3 regions of the Paenibacillus albicereus genome follow, and region 3 is predicted to be linked to each of the others. Evidence: predicted binding sites of a transcription regulator. Region 3 holds the regulator's gene; each other region holds the start of a gene.
The links. The regulator Rex, encoded in region 3, represses fermentation and respiration genes when NADH is low (regulators of the CRP and FNR family bind a similar motif). The targets are predictions, from matches to a motif close to TTGTGAAATATTTCACAA.

Region 1: a site for Rex is predicted at 1,787-1,804, ahead of nadA (quinolinate synthase NadA). Genes of this name have one in related genera too.
Region 2: a site for Rex is predicted at 2,394-2,411, ahead of HGI30_RS22065 (DUF1641 domain-containing protein). Genes of this name have one in related genera too.

Annotation. Positions count from the first base shown of each region.
Region 1 is NZ_CP051428.1:104,812-109,037, forward strand. It holds gene HGI30_RS00450 (ABC transporter permease) at 1-592, shown strand, start outside; gene HGI30_RS00455 (ABC transporter permease) at 593-1,549, shown strand; gene nadA (quinolinate synthase NadA) at 1,919-2,857, shown strand; gene nadB (L-aspartate oxidase) at 2,894-4,226, shown strand, end outside.
Region 2 is NZ_CP051428.1:4,949,349-4,953,574, forward strand. It holds gene HGI30_RS22055 (CsbD family protein) at 231-404, opposite strand; gene HGI30_RS22060 (NAD(P)/FAD-dependent oxidoreductase) at 601-1,779, opposite strand; gene HGI30_RS22065 (DUF1641 domain-containing protein) at 1,834-2,271, opposite strand; gene HGI30_RS22070 (phosphotransferase) at 2,789-3,703, shown strand; gene HGI30_RS22075 (hypothetical protein) at 3,884-4,226, opposite strand, start outside.
Region 3 is NZ_CP051428.1:2,338,305-2,342,530, forward strand. It holds gene dinG (ATP-dependent DNA helicase DinG) at 1-2,488, shown strand, start outside; gene HGI30_RS10320 (redox-sensing transcriptional repressor Rex) at 2,485-3,147, shown strand; gene HGI30_RS10325 (amidohydrolase) at 3,122-4,226, shown strand, end outside.

The DNA of each region.
Region 1 (4,226 bases), 2.2 Mb from region 3:
GGTCGAGCCGGGACAGAACCGCTCCAAGGACATCCAGGAGTCCGCCTCGGCATCGATGGACTGGCTCGTCGGCATCCTCGACAACGCGCGTGTCCACTGGGGCTCGCTGGTCGCGGTGCTGTGCGCGTTCGTCTTCTACTATATCCTGTGGCGCACCCGTCAAGGCTATGAGCTGCGCGCTTCCGGCTTCAATGCGGACGCCGCCCACTATGCCGGCATCAACGTCAAGGGCAGCATCGTCAAGGCGATGATGATCTCCGGCGCGCTCGCCGGCCTCGGCGGCGCGTTCGAGTCGCTCGGCGTCTTCAAGTCCATGGCGGTCATGAACGCCCTGCCGGGCTACGGCTTCGACGGCATCGCCGTCTCGCTGCTCGGCGGCAACAACCCGTTCGGCATCATCTTCGGCGGCCTGCTGTTCGGCTTCCTGAGCTATGGCTCGACGGGCATGAGCTTCGAGGCCGACGTGCCGAACGAGATCATCCGCATCGTTATCGGCGCGGTTATCTTCTTCGTCGCCAGCCACGGCATCGTCAAATGGTTCCTGAAGCCGTTCTTCCGCAAACGGCGCGAAGAAAGGAAGGAGGCGGCCTAGATGGATACGATCGGTCTTCTGCTCAATACGACGCTGGTCTTCTCGACCGCCCTTATCCTCGTCGCGCTCGGCGGCATCTTCTCCGAGCGCTCGGGCGTCGTCAACATCGGCCTCGAGGGCCTGATGATTATCGGCGCCTTCAGCTCCGCCGTCTTCACCTATTACGCTCATGAATGGGGCTTCGGCGGCGGGTCCGCCTGGTTCGGCGTCCTGATGGCGGTCGTGCTCGGCGCGGCATTCTCGCTGCTGCATGCGGTGGCCACCATAACGTTCAAGGCCAACCAGGTCATCATCGGCGTCGTCATCAACATCCTGGCACTCGGCCTGACCGTCTACCTCGTCAAGAGCCTGTTCGAGGGCTCCGGCCAGACGGAGAACCTCTCGGGCATCGCGTTCACCAAGTACAACGTGCCGATCCTGTCGGACATCCCGCTGATCGGTGATGCGCTGTTCAAGGCGTATCCGACGACATACCTGTGCTACCTGCTCGTCTTCGTCAGCTGGTACGCGCTGTACCGCACGCGCTTCGGACTGCGCCTGCGCTCGGTCGGCGAGCATCCGGGCGCGGCCGACACGGTCGGCATCAGCGTCACCAAGTACCGCTACATCGGTGTCCTGCTGAGCGGCGCGCTCGCCGGCCTCGGCGGCGCGACGATCTCGCTGACGACGACGTACGACTTCTCGCATACGACGATCAGCGGACAGGGCTTCATCGCGATCGCGGCCGTCATTTTCGGCCGCTGGCATCCGGTCGGCGCGGCCGCCGCGGCGCTGTTCTTCGGCTTCACGCAGGCGCTCCGCTTCCAAGCGGGCCTGTTCGAATGGTCGAAGTCGATTCCGAACGAGTTCCTGTACATGCTGCCTTACGTGCTGACGCTGCTCGTACTGGCGATCGCCGCTGGCAAGAGCCGGGCTCCGGCCGCAGTCGGCGAGCCCTACGATCCAGGCAAGCGCTGAATAATCGAGCTTCCCGCATTTGCGGGAGAGCTGAAGAATTACTCTCTTCCTCAGCTTCCCGCATTTGCGGGAGAGCCGGAGAACCACTCTCTTCCCCAGCTTCCCGCATTTGCGGGAAGCTTTTTTCTTCCCCTTCAATTTCCTGGGAAATGCTCCCGAAACCGCTCGAGCGGTCGGTTGACAGCCTACCCGCCGAAGTGTACATTAGGTGGTACTGAATCGTCACTTCTTTGTAACATGTGAATCATTTCACTTGCTCGAAACGGCTTCCAAACCCTATGCAAGGGGGACGAACGCCGCATACTATACGGGTCGGACCGAACGCGAGAAGCGGCCGGCGACTCGAAGGACCGAAGGAGAGGAAACGCCGTGGAAGCATTGGCTCTGGAACGCAAGGCAGAGCAAAACCGGGAATTGCGGGAGAGGCTGCTGCAGCTCAAGAAGGAGCGCAACGCGATCATTCTCGCCCACTATTACCAACGGGACGAAATTCAGGAAGTGGCCGATTTCCGCGGAGATTCCTTCCTGCTGGCCCAGAAGGCCGCCGAGACGGATGCGGACACGATCGTATTCTGCGGCGTGCACTTCATGGGAGAGAGCGCGAAGATCCTCGCCCCGAACAAGACGGTCATCATCCCCGACGAGCGCGCCGGCTGCCCGATGGCCGACATGGTCAACGTTGAAGGCCTGCGCAAGCTCAAGGCCCAGCATCCGAACGCCAAGGTCGTCACGTACATCAACTCCTCGGCCGAAATCAAGGCGGAGACCGACATCTGCTGCACGTCGGCCAACGCCGTCAAGGTCGTCAATTCGGTGGAGGGAGACGAGATCATCTGGGTGCCGGACAAAAACCTCGGCCACTACGTCCAGCAAAAAACCGACAAAAAGATGATTATCTGGGAAGGCTACTGCAATACCCATGACATGCTCACCGTGAAGGATGTCGAGGAGATGAAGGCCAACTATCCGAACGCGGAATTTGTCGTCCATCCCGAGTGCCGTCCGGAAGTCGTCGCGCTCGGCGATTTTGTCGGCAGCACGACCGCGATCATCAAATATTGCAAGGAATCGCCGAACAAGGAGTTCATCGTGGGCACCGAGGACGGCACGGGCTACCAGCTTCGCCTGGACAGTCCGGACAAGACGTTCCACTTCGCCACGAAGTACCTCGTCTGCCCGAACATGAAGGTCAACAACCTGAAGAAGCTCGTGCGCTGCCTGGAGAACATGTCTCCGCAGATCTACGTGCCGCCGCAGGTCGCCGACAAAGCCCGCCTGTCCCTGGAGCGCATGCTGCTGGTCAAGTAGCCATGCGCTACTCCCATGTTCGGAGGAGATCGACCTATGGTTCCTAGATATCTGGTGGAGCTCGACCTGGACGCCCTGCCCGTCGTGGAGAAGGATGTCATCGTCATCGGGGCCGGCATTGCCGGCCTATTCACCGCGCTCCGCGCGAGCGAGCGCGGCTCGGTGCTCATGGTCACCAAAAAATCGCTGCTGGACAGCAATACCCGCTATGCCCAGGGGGGCATAGCGGCGGTCATCTCCGACGAGGACAAGCCGGAGTTCCACCTCCAGGATACGCTCGTCGCCGGAGCCGGCCTGAGCGACGAGGACGCCGTCGGCGTCCTCGTGCACGAGGGGCCCAAAGGCATCCGCACGCTCATCAACATGGGCACGCAGTTCGACCGCGAGAACGGCGAGTTCGCCCTGACCAAGGAAGGCGCGCACAGCCAGCGCCGCATCCTGCACGCCAACGGCGACGCCACGGGCTACGAGATCGTGCGCGCGCTGTCCGAGCGAGCGCTGGCGAACAAGGACATCGAGGTGTGGGACGATCACTTCGCGATCGACCTCATCACCCGGGACGGCGAATGCTGCGGCGCGCTCGTGCAGAAGCCGGACGGCAGCCGCGTGTTCGTGCGCGGCAAGGCGACGATCCTCTGCACCGGCGGCACGGGACAGATGTACCGCTATACGACCAACCCCGAGGTGGCGACCGGCGACGGCGTGGCGATGGCTTACCGGGCCGGTGCCTATATCCGGGACATGGAGTTCATCCAGTTCCATCCGACGACGCTCTGCTATCCTGGCGCTCCGCGCTTCCTCATCTCGGAGGCTGTGCGCGGCGAAGGAGCGGTGCTGCGCAACATCCACGGCGAGCGCTTCATGGAGCGCTACCATCTGCAGCTCGAGCTCGCGCCGCGCGATGTCGTCGCCAACGCCATCGTCAGCGAGCTGGAGCAGACCGGGGCGACCTTCGTCTATCTGGACGTCACGCATGAGTCCGAGGAGATGGTGCGCCATCGGTTCCCGACGATCTACGAGACCTGCCTGCAGTACGGGCTCGACCTGACGACGGACTGGATTCCGGTCGCCCCTGCCGCGCATTATACGATGGGCGGCGTGCGCACCGACCTCAACGGGGAAACGAACATCCGCCGGCTGTTCGCCTGCGGCGAGGTGTCCTCGACCGGCGTGCACGGCGCGAACCGGCTCGCCAGCAACTCGCTGTCCGAGGCGATCGTGTTCGGCCGCCGCATCATCCACCGCATCCACGAGCTGCCTCCGCTGGAGGGCGAGGTGCGGGTGCGCGAGGAGCGTGCAGGCCATGACGCCGTATCGCGGCAGGCCGTCGTCGAGAAGCGGCTCAAGCTGCAAAAGGTGATGGTCCGCT
Region 2 (4,226 bases), 2.6 Mb from region 3:
CGCAGCACCAGCGCCGTTTGCCGAGTCCTCGGCGCCATACGAATTCAAAAAAAGACAAGCTCCGCCGCGCTGCTGACGCAGCCGGGGAGCTTGTCCGATATCGCATGTCAAGGATGGCTCTTCTGCCGAGACCGACAGGCGAGCCATCCTTGACGCTTGTGCATCTTCTGTGCCGTTTGTTGAACAAGACGTAATCGTGAGTGCTTGCCGATGGTCGGCCGACCGCCGCTTTAGTGGCGATCCTTGAACTCGCCGACTTTCTCCTGCACTTCGCCCTTCGCCTTGTCGACTTTGCCCTCCGCCTGCAGGCGACGGTTGTCCGTAGCGTTGCCCCATTGATCCTTAGCCTCGCCCTTCACCTTGTTGACGGCGCCTTTGACTTTGTCGCTGAGTCCTTCTGCCATGTCCGATCGCTCCTTTTGGGGATGTAGTGGCGTTGCTGTTCTAGTTCTTCTTACCCGATCCCCAAGCGGAATAAACGAAGCCCGCACAGAGAGGGCGTCCGCCGGCATCGGACGCGGCGACGACAGAAGACGAAAAAGCCGCGCGGCAGGAATCGGAATTCCTGTCCGCGCGGCTGCGCGTTCTTGCCGGGAAAGCTTAGTAGGCCAGAGAGAACAGGCCGTTGATGTGCGACAGGTAGCGGATGTTGGAGGCTTCCTTCATCAGCGTCGCCGGCAGGCCCTTGAGACGGGTCTGGTTGCCGCCGATCGTGCCGATCGCGTCCTTGCGGCCGAGCGAGCCCAGCGTGCCGGAGAATACCGGCTGGAACGTATCGAGCGTGTACCCGTTGAAGTACGCATGCAGGTTGTAACCGATGAGCTCGCCCATCTGCCAAGCCAGCTGAGCCGTCGGAGGGAACGGACGGCCTTCCGGACCCATGACGACGGCGCTGTCGCCGGCGATGAACACATCCGGGTGGGACGTCGACTGCAGGCCTTCCGTTACCGTCGCGCGGCCGCGGTTTACTTCAATGCCGCAGTTCGCTACGACAGCCGTGCCTTGCACGCCGCCGGTCCAGATGACGGTGCTCGACTCGATCGTGCTGCCGTCCTTGAGGGAAACGGTCTTGCCCTTCATCTCGGTGATCGGCAGGCCCGTCTTGAAGACGACGCCGCGCTTCTCGAGGGAAGCCGTCGCGCGCTCGACCAGCTCGGCCGGGAAGCCCGGGAGGATCGTCGGAGCGGCTTCGACGCAGTATAGGGATACGTCGTCATAGCTGATGCCGTGCTGCTTGACGAGGCCCGGCAGCATGTCGGCGAACTCGCCGACGAGCTCGATGCCCGTCAGGCCGCCGCCGCCGACGACGACGGTCAGGTCGGCCTTGTCGCCGGATTGCTTGTACTTCGCCACGGAAGCTTCGACATGGGCCTTCAGCTTGTTGGCGTCAGCGACGGATTTCAGCGTGAAGCTGTGCTCCTGCAGGCCCGGGATGCCGAAGAAGGCCGTCTCGGTGCCGAGGGCGATGACGAGCGCGTCATACGTCAGGGTCGTGCCCGTGCCGAGCTTGACGGTCTTTTCGTCCGGCTTGATCTCGGTTACTTCGCCGATCTTGAGGTCGATGTCCTTGCCGCGCAGCAGCTTGTCGAGCGGCAGCGCGACGTTGCCCTCGGACAGGTTGCCGACGGCCAGACGGTGCAGCTCGGTGATGATTTGGTGCGCGTTGATGCGGTTGACGACTGTAATCTGGGCTTGTGCCGGCGTGAAGTGCTTGCGCGCTGTCGTAGCGGCCAGAAGTCCGCCGTAGCCGCCGCCCAGAATGAGAATATGCTTGGCCATGTTCATCCTCCGTTCACGTTCTATCGGCCTCCGCGCGGGAGGACGGGATTCGTGCTAGTTCTTCTGCTTTTCCTTTTCGCCGAGCGCTTCGAGGAAAGCCTGCGTGAAGCGCAGCGTACGCTGCACGTTCGGATCCTTGAGCATGCGGAGCATGCCGAACAGGCCGACCGTGCTGGACTCGTTGGCCGCATGGTCGCCCGCCTCGATAGCGGCTTGAGCGACCGTTTTTGTCTTGTCGACGATCGGCTTGACCATCTCGCCGAGGCCGCCGCCGAAGTCGCTCAGCAGCACCTTGTCGGTCGCGAGGGACTTGGCTACGTCGTAGGAGCTGGTCATGAGGGTCACGATTTCGGCCAGCTTCGGAAGATTGTCGACGAGCACCGTAAGGGACTGCTGCACTTCCGGCTTCATGAGCTGGTCGAGGATGTCGCGCTGCTGCACGGAGGCCGGCTCTTGCGTCGCCACCGCTGGAGTGGTTTGGTTGTCGGACATGAAAAATACTTCCTCCTTTACTCTGGAAATGCGGTTCCGCCCCCATGCGGCCGCGGGACGGCCGGTCGGGGAGGCAATTCGCTTCGCTTCGGGATGCGGCAGGACGGCGGGCGCGGACGGCTTTGTACCAAATTTCACAAAACAAGGCGCCATGCGCCGAATCGCCTGCTGCACCCGGCCGCGAACGACGAGGGTCGGTCGCTTTCCCGGTCTTTGCGTTGTCGGCCCGTAGACGGCCCGGAACTTCTACACGTAAGTTTACAACTTAAACGTCGGAACTGCAAAAGAAAATTGAGGATTCCTTCGACAGAATTTGCATGCCGAGCTCCTTTTATGCGCCCCCGCAGAAGCTATCCGGATAAATGGGGCCATTTCCCGGCGGACGGCAGATTTGCGCGAGGCGGCTGACGGCGCGGACACGGCTCGAGGCCGCTTGTTAAATTAACGGGCCGTCATGCGTAACTTTCAGGGAATGTAGACATCTAAATAACATAAGGAACGAGGAGGCGGATCATTCATGGGAGGAACGAATGTATGGGATGCGGAGTGGGAGGTGGACGAGGAGCAGGCGCGGACGCTGATCGGCAAACAATTCCCTCAGCTGTCATCGAAGCAAGTGAAGCGTTTGGACTCGGGCTGGGACAATACGGTTTTTCTCATCGGAGATGAGTACGTGTTCCGGTTTCCAAGAAGAACGTTTGCAATTGGCACGATTCGTACCGAAGGGAGGCTGCTGCCGGAGCTGGAGCCCTTTATGACCCTCCCTTATCCAATACCGTTGTTTTACGGCGAAGCAAGCGACGAATACCCGGCGCCATTTCTTGGCTATGCCTACGTGCCAGGAGATTTCCCCATCGGTTTGACGGAAGAACGCCGGGCTTTGTCGGCAGAGAAGCTGGCGAAATTTTTGCGCAGATTGCATGAGTTTCCCGTGCAGGCGGCGCTGAAGGGCGGTGTTAAGCAAGATCATCGGAACTTGACGGACATAGCGTCGCGCAAAGTGCAAATGACGGGATTTCTATCGAAGGTGGTTGACCACTTGTCGCCGGAGGAGTCCGGCGCGATCGAAACGTATATGGGCAGGCTGCAAAAGGACCGTGTCGAGGCGGTGAATGTACTGCTGCATGGCGATCTTCATTTCAAAAATATACTTGTGAACGAGAACGGGATCGTTTCCGGCATCATTGATTGGGGCGATCTGAGCGTAGGCCATCCGGCATGCGATTTGAGCGTTGCGTATAGCTTTTTGCCGCCTTTCGCTCGCGGCGCGTTTTTCGAAACGTACGGAGGAGCGGACGAGGAAACGAAGCTGCTGGCACGCCTGATCGCGGTATACATCCCCATCCTGATCTTGATGCAAGCAGTCGATGACGGAAATGAAGCGATTGCGGCAGAGGCGAAATTCAACATCATGCGGGCCTTGTCGGATTAGGCTCATGAAATGCCGCTTTATGTTGAGGAACACCGCCTTTCAACGACTTCGGGTCAAAGATCAACATTAGAATTCAACCTAGCCATTAAAAAAAGCGCATGGAACCGCCGGAGCGGTTCCATGCGCTAAAACCATAGGCGAGCCGGCGAAGCCGGCTCCTGGTCGGAGAACAGCCGGCTGCTACATCCAACTGTCGATATCGTCATCGTCGATATCGTCTCCCTCAAGATCGACGCCGGTACTCGCGGCGCCAGCCACGTCGCCTTCCCCGCCATCATCTTCAGCGTCAGCGTAGCGATTTTGCTCGATCTCAACCTCAGCGGCCGCAGCCGCCTCGCCCGCGGCGGCCGACGCTTCGCCGGCCGCCGCGACCTCGTCCGCTGCCACAGCGGCTTCGCGCACCGCCTCCGGCTGCGCCGTCGCACCTGCGGCGGCGACCAGCGCCGCAGCGCCGCCCGCCGTTCCGGCCACGAGGATGCCCCTCTCGGCCGGAATGAACAATTGCAGATTCCGCACGCCGTTC
Region 3 (4,226 bases):
CCCGTCGTACCAGCTCGGGGCCGTCTCGGAGCAGTTCGGCATCCGTCACGACCAGCATCACCGGGCGGACAGCGACGCGATGGCGACGGCGATCCTGTTTTCGGAATGCCTGAAGAAGCTCCGGGAGCTGCCGCTGCTGACGGTGCAGCATCTGGCGTCCTTCATCCAGGACGGCGACCTCGGCTGGATGCTGTCGCTGGAGCTTGAGGCCAAGCAGCTGCGCTCCGCGCTCGACACGGAATCCCACAAGTACTATCGGGGCGTGGCGATGAAGGCCGGCGACTGGACGGAGGAGGAGCCCGCCCGCGAGGAGGATGCCTCTAATCCGCTCACGGACGCCAGCTTCGAGGATTACTTGGAGATGGTCAAGACGGGCTTCGAGACGCTGTTCCCCGACTACGAGGAGCGCGAGGCGCAGACGTCGATGTTCCGGGAGGTCAACGACGCCTTCGAGAACAACCGGCATCTGCTGATCGAGGCGGGCACCGGTACGGGCAAATCGCTCGGCTATCTCATTCCTTCGCTCTATTTCGGAATCAAAAACGAGCGCAAGATCGTCATAAGCACGCACACGATCAATCTGCAGGAGCAGCTTCGCCAACGCGACCTGCCGCTGCTGCGCGACGTGCTGCCGTTCAAGTTCCGCGCGAGCGTCTTCAAGGGCCGGGGCAACTACATGTGCCTGCGCAAGTTCGAGACGCGGCTGCAGACGCTGGAGCTGGCCGCGGGCGGAGAAGAGCGCCAGACCGCTTCGCAGATGCTCGTCTGGCTCGGCGAGACGGAGACGGGCGACCAGGAGGAGCTGAGCTTCGGCAACCGTGGAGCGGAGTTCTGGAATTCGGTCTCGAGCGACGCCGATTCCTGCCTCAACCGCGCCTGTCCTTGGTTCAAGCGCTGCTTCTACCACCGGGCCAAGCAGGAGTCCAATCTCGCCGACGTCGTCATCACGAACCACTCGCTGCTGTTCACCGACATCCGCGCCGACCACCGGCTGCTGCCGTCCTACGACTATCTCGTCATCGACGAGGGCCATCAGCTCGAAGAAGTTGCCGGCAAGCATCTGGGCCAGCAGCTCGGCTTCTACGGCTTCTTGAATCTGGCGAACCGTCTGGCCAAGGACTCGAGGAACGGCCTGCTGCCCCAGCTGCGGATGCAGATCCAGGGCGAGGATGCCGACGAGGTGTCCAAATGGACCGAGCAGCTCGACGAGGTCATCCCGCGCTTCGGCTCGCTCAAGGATACGTGGGAAAAGCTGTTCGAGCTGCTGCAGGCGCTCGCATCGCCGAGCGCCGGAGGCGGCGCGGCCGAGGCGGGACAGACGATCCTGCGGCTCAAGCCGGGAGCGCTCCCGAAGGCATGGGAAGCGATCGAGTTCGAGGAGTCGCTGTTTTTCAAGGAAATGAACCAAGTCGTCAAGGTGCTGGACAAGATGAGCTCGGACATGAAGGACAAGCTCGACGACCTGTCGCTGCAAGGCATGATTACGGATCTGGCCGGGGCCGTCAAGGACGCCGGGCGGATCCGCGACGAGCTCAAGGTGTTCGTGCGCGCGGACAAGCCGGAGATGGTGTACTGGATCGAGTCGTATCAGAGCGCGAGGACGAAGAGCGTGCAGCTCCATACGGTGCCGGCCGACGTAAGCGCGCAGATCAAGGAGCATTTTTTCGACAGCAAGAAAAGCGTCGTCATCACGTCGGCGACGCTCACCGTCGGCAAGACGTTCCAATACGCGGCCGAGCAGCTCGGACTGGGCCTCGGCGACGAGCGCCGGGCGCGCACGGTGCAGCTGCCGTCGCCGTTCCAGTACCGCTCGCAGGCGCTCGTCATGATCCCGAGGGATTTCCCCAAGGTGAAGGGAGCCGCGGCCGATCCGGCCTACTTGGCCAAGCTGGTCGGCTCGCTGGCCGCGTCGGCGATCGAGACGGGCGGTCGGATGCTCGTGCTGTTCACCAGCTACAGGATGCTCAAGGAAGTCTACGAACCGCTGCGCGAAGCGCTTGCCGGAGCGGGCATCCAGGTGCTCGGCCAAGGCGTGGACAGCAGCAACCGCAGCAAGCTGACGCGGCTGTTCCGCCAGCAGCCGGCTTCGGTGCTGCTCGGGACGAGCAGCTTCTGGGAAGGCGTGGACATTCCCGGCGACGCGCTCGTCTGCCTCGCGATCGTGAGGCTGCCGTTCCAGCCGCCGAACCATCCGCTGCAGGAGGCCAAGGCGGAGCTGCTGCAGGAGGCGGGACAGAACCCGTTCATGAAGCTGTCGGTGCCGCAGGCGGTCATCCGCTTCAAGCAGGGCTTCGGCCGGCTCATCCGCACCACCCGCGACAAGGGCATCGTGCTGCTGTACGATACGCGCGTCATCGACACGTTTTACGGAAAGCACTTCCTCTATTCGCTGCCAGGGCCTAAAATTGAAACGATGCATGCCGAGCAGTTCACCTCCCGCATGAGGGAGTGGCTGCAAAACGAACCGAAGGAGGCCGAGCAGCCATGAGCAAGCAGGGCAAACCGATATCCGAGGCCGTCGTGCGGAGGCTGCCGGTCTATCTGCAGGTGCTGAACGACCTGCATGTGCGCGACGTGCAGACCGTGAGCAGCCAGGAGCTCGGGCGCAAGCTCGATCTCAATCCCGCCCAGATCCGCAAGGATCTGGCCTACTTCGGCGAATTCGGACGCAAGGGCGTCGGCTACGACGTCAACTATCTGATCGAGAAGATCCGCGGCATCCTCAAGCTCGACCAGCCGATGAAGGTCGCGCTCGCAGGGGCGGGCAACCTCGGCCACGCGCTGTGCAACTACAGCAGCTACGTCAAGGACAACATGAAGATCACGGCCGTGTTCGACGCGAGCCCGGCCAAGATCGGCAAGCGCATCAACCGGCTCGAGGTGCTGCCGATCGAGCTTCTTCAAGAAAAGGTGCGAGAGGACGGCATCCAGATCGGCATCATCACGGTGCCGGCCGCAGAAGCGCAGAATGTCGCCGACCGGTTCATCGAAGCGGGCGTGACGGGCATCCTCAACTTCGCGCCGGTCGTGCTCAAGGCTCCGGACAAGGTCCGGATCCATTACGCCGACTTCACGACGCAGCTGCTGAGCTTGGCCTATTACATGGATAAGGACGGGACGGATGAACATGAGCAAATGGTGGATTGAGAACGGAACCTTCGTCACGATGGACGAAGCCCAGCCGGTCGTGCGCGGGCATATGGTCGTCGACGGCGACCGGATCGCCTATATCGGGGAGGAGCGTCCGCAGGATGCCGACGACATCGCCGTCCGGATCGACGGCAGCCGCCGCATCTATATGCCGGGACTCATCAACACCCACGGCCATGCGGCGATGTCGCTGCTGCGCGGCTACTCGGACGACGAGGCGCTGCAGACCTGGCTGCAGGACTACATGTGGCCGATGGAGGCGAAATTCACGGACGCCGATGTCAAGTGGGGGACATCGCTGGCCGTGCTGGAGATGCTCAAGAGCGGCACGACGACGTTCGTCGACATGTACGACCGGATGGACCAGGTCGCCCGGGTCGTCGAGCAGTCCGGCATGCGCGGGGTGCTGATGCGCGGCGCGATCGGACTCTGTCCGGAAGAGGTGCAGCGCGAGAAGCTGGCGGAAGCGGTCCAGTTCGCCAAGGACTGGAACGGCGCCGCGGACGGCCGCATCATGACGATGATGAGCCCTCATGCGCCTTATACATGCCCGCCGGCGTTCATCGAGTCGTTCGTGCAGGCGGCGCATGACCTCGACCTGCCGATGCACACGCATATGTCCGAGACGCAGGCCGAGGTCGAGCAGAACGTGCGCGAGTACGGCCTGCGCCCGGTCGCTCATCTCGACCGCCTCGGCCTGTTCTCCCGTCCGAGCTTCGTCGCCCATGCGGTGCATCTGACGGACGAGGAGATCGCGCTGCTCGCCGAGCGGGGCGTCGCCGTCTCGCATAATCCGGCCAGCAACCTGAAGCTCGCGAGCGGCGTGGCGCGCGTGCCGGAGCTGCTCAAGGCGGGCGTCGCCGTCTCGCTCGGCACGGACAGCGCGGCGAGCAACAACAACCTCGATCTGTTCGACGAGATCCGCCTTGCCGCGCTCATCCACAAAGGCGTCAGCGGCGATCCGACCGTCATGCCGGCGCATCAGGCGCTGCAGCTCGCGACGCTCGGCGGCGCGGCGACGATCCGTCAGCCCGAGCTGGGCGCGCTGCAGGCCGGCCTCAAGGCCGACTTCATCG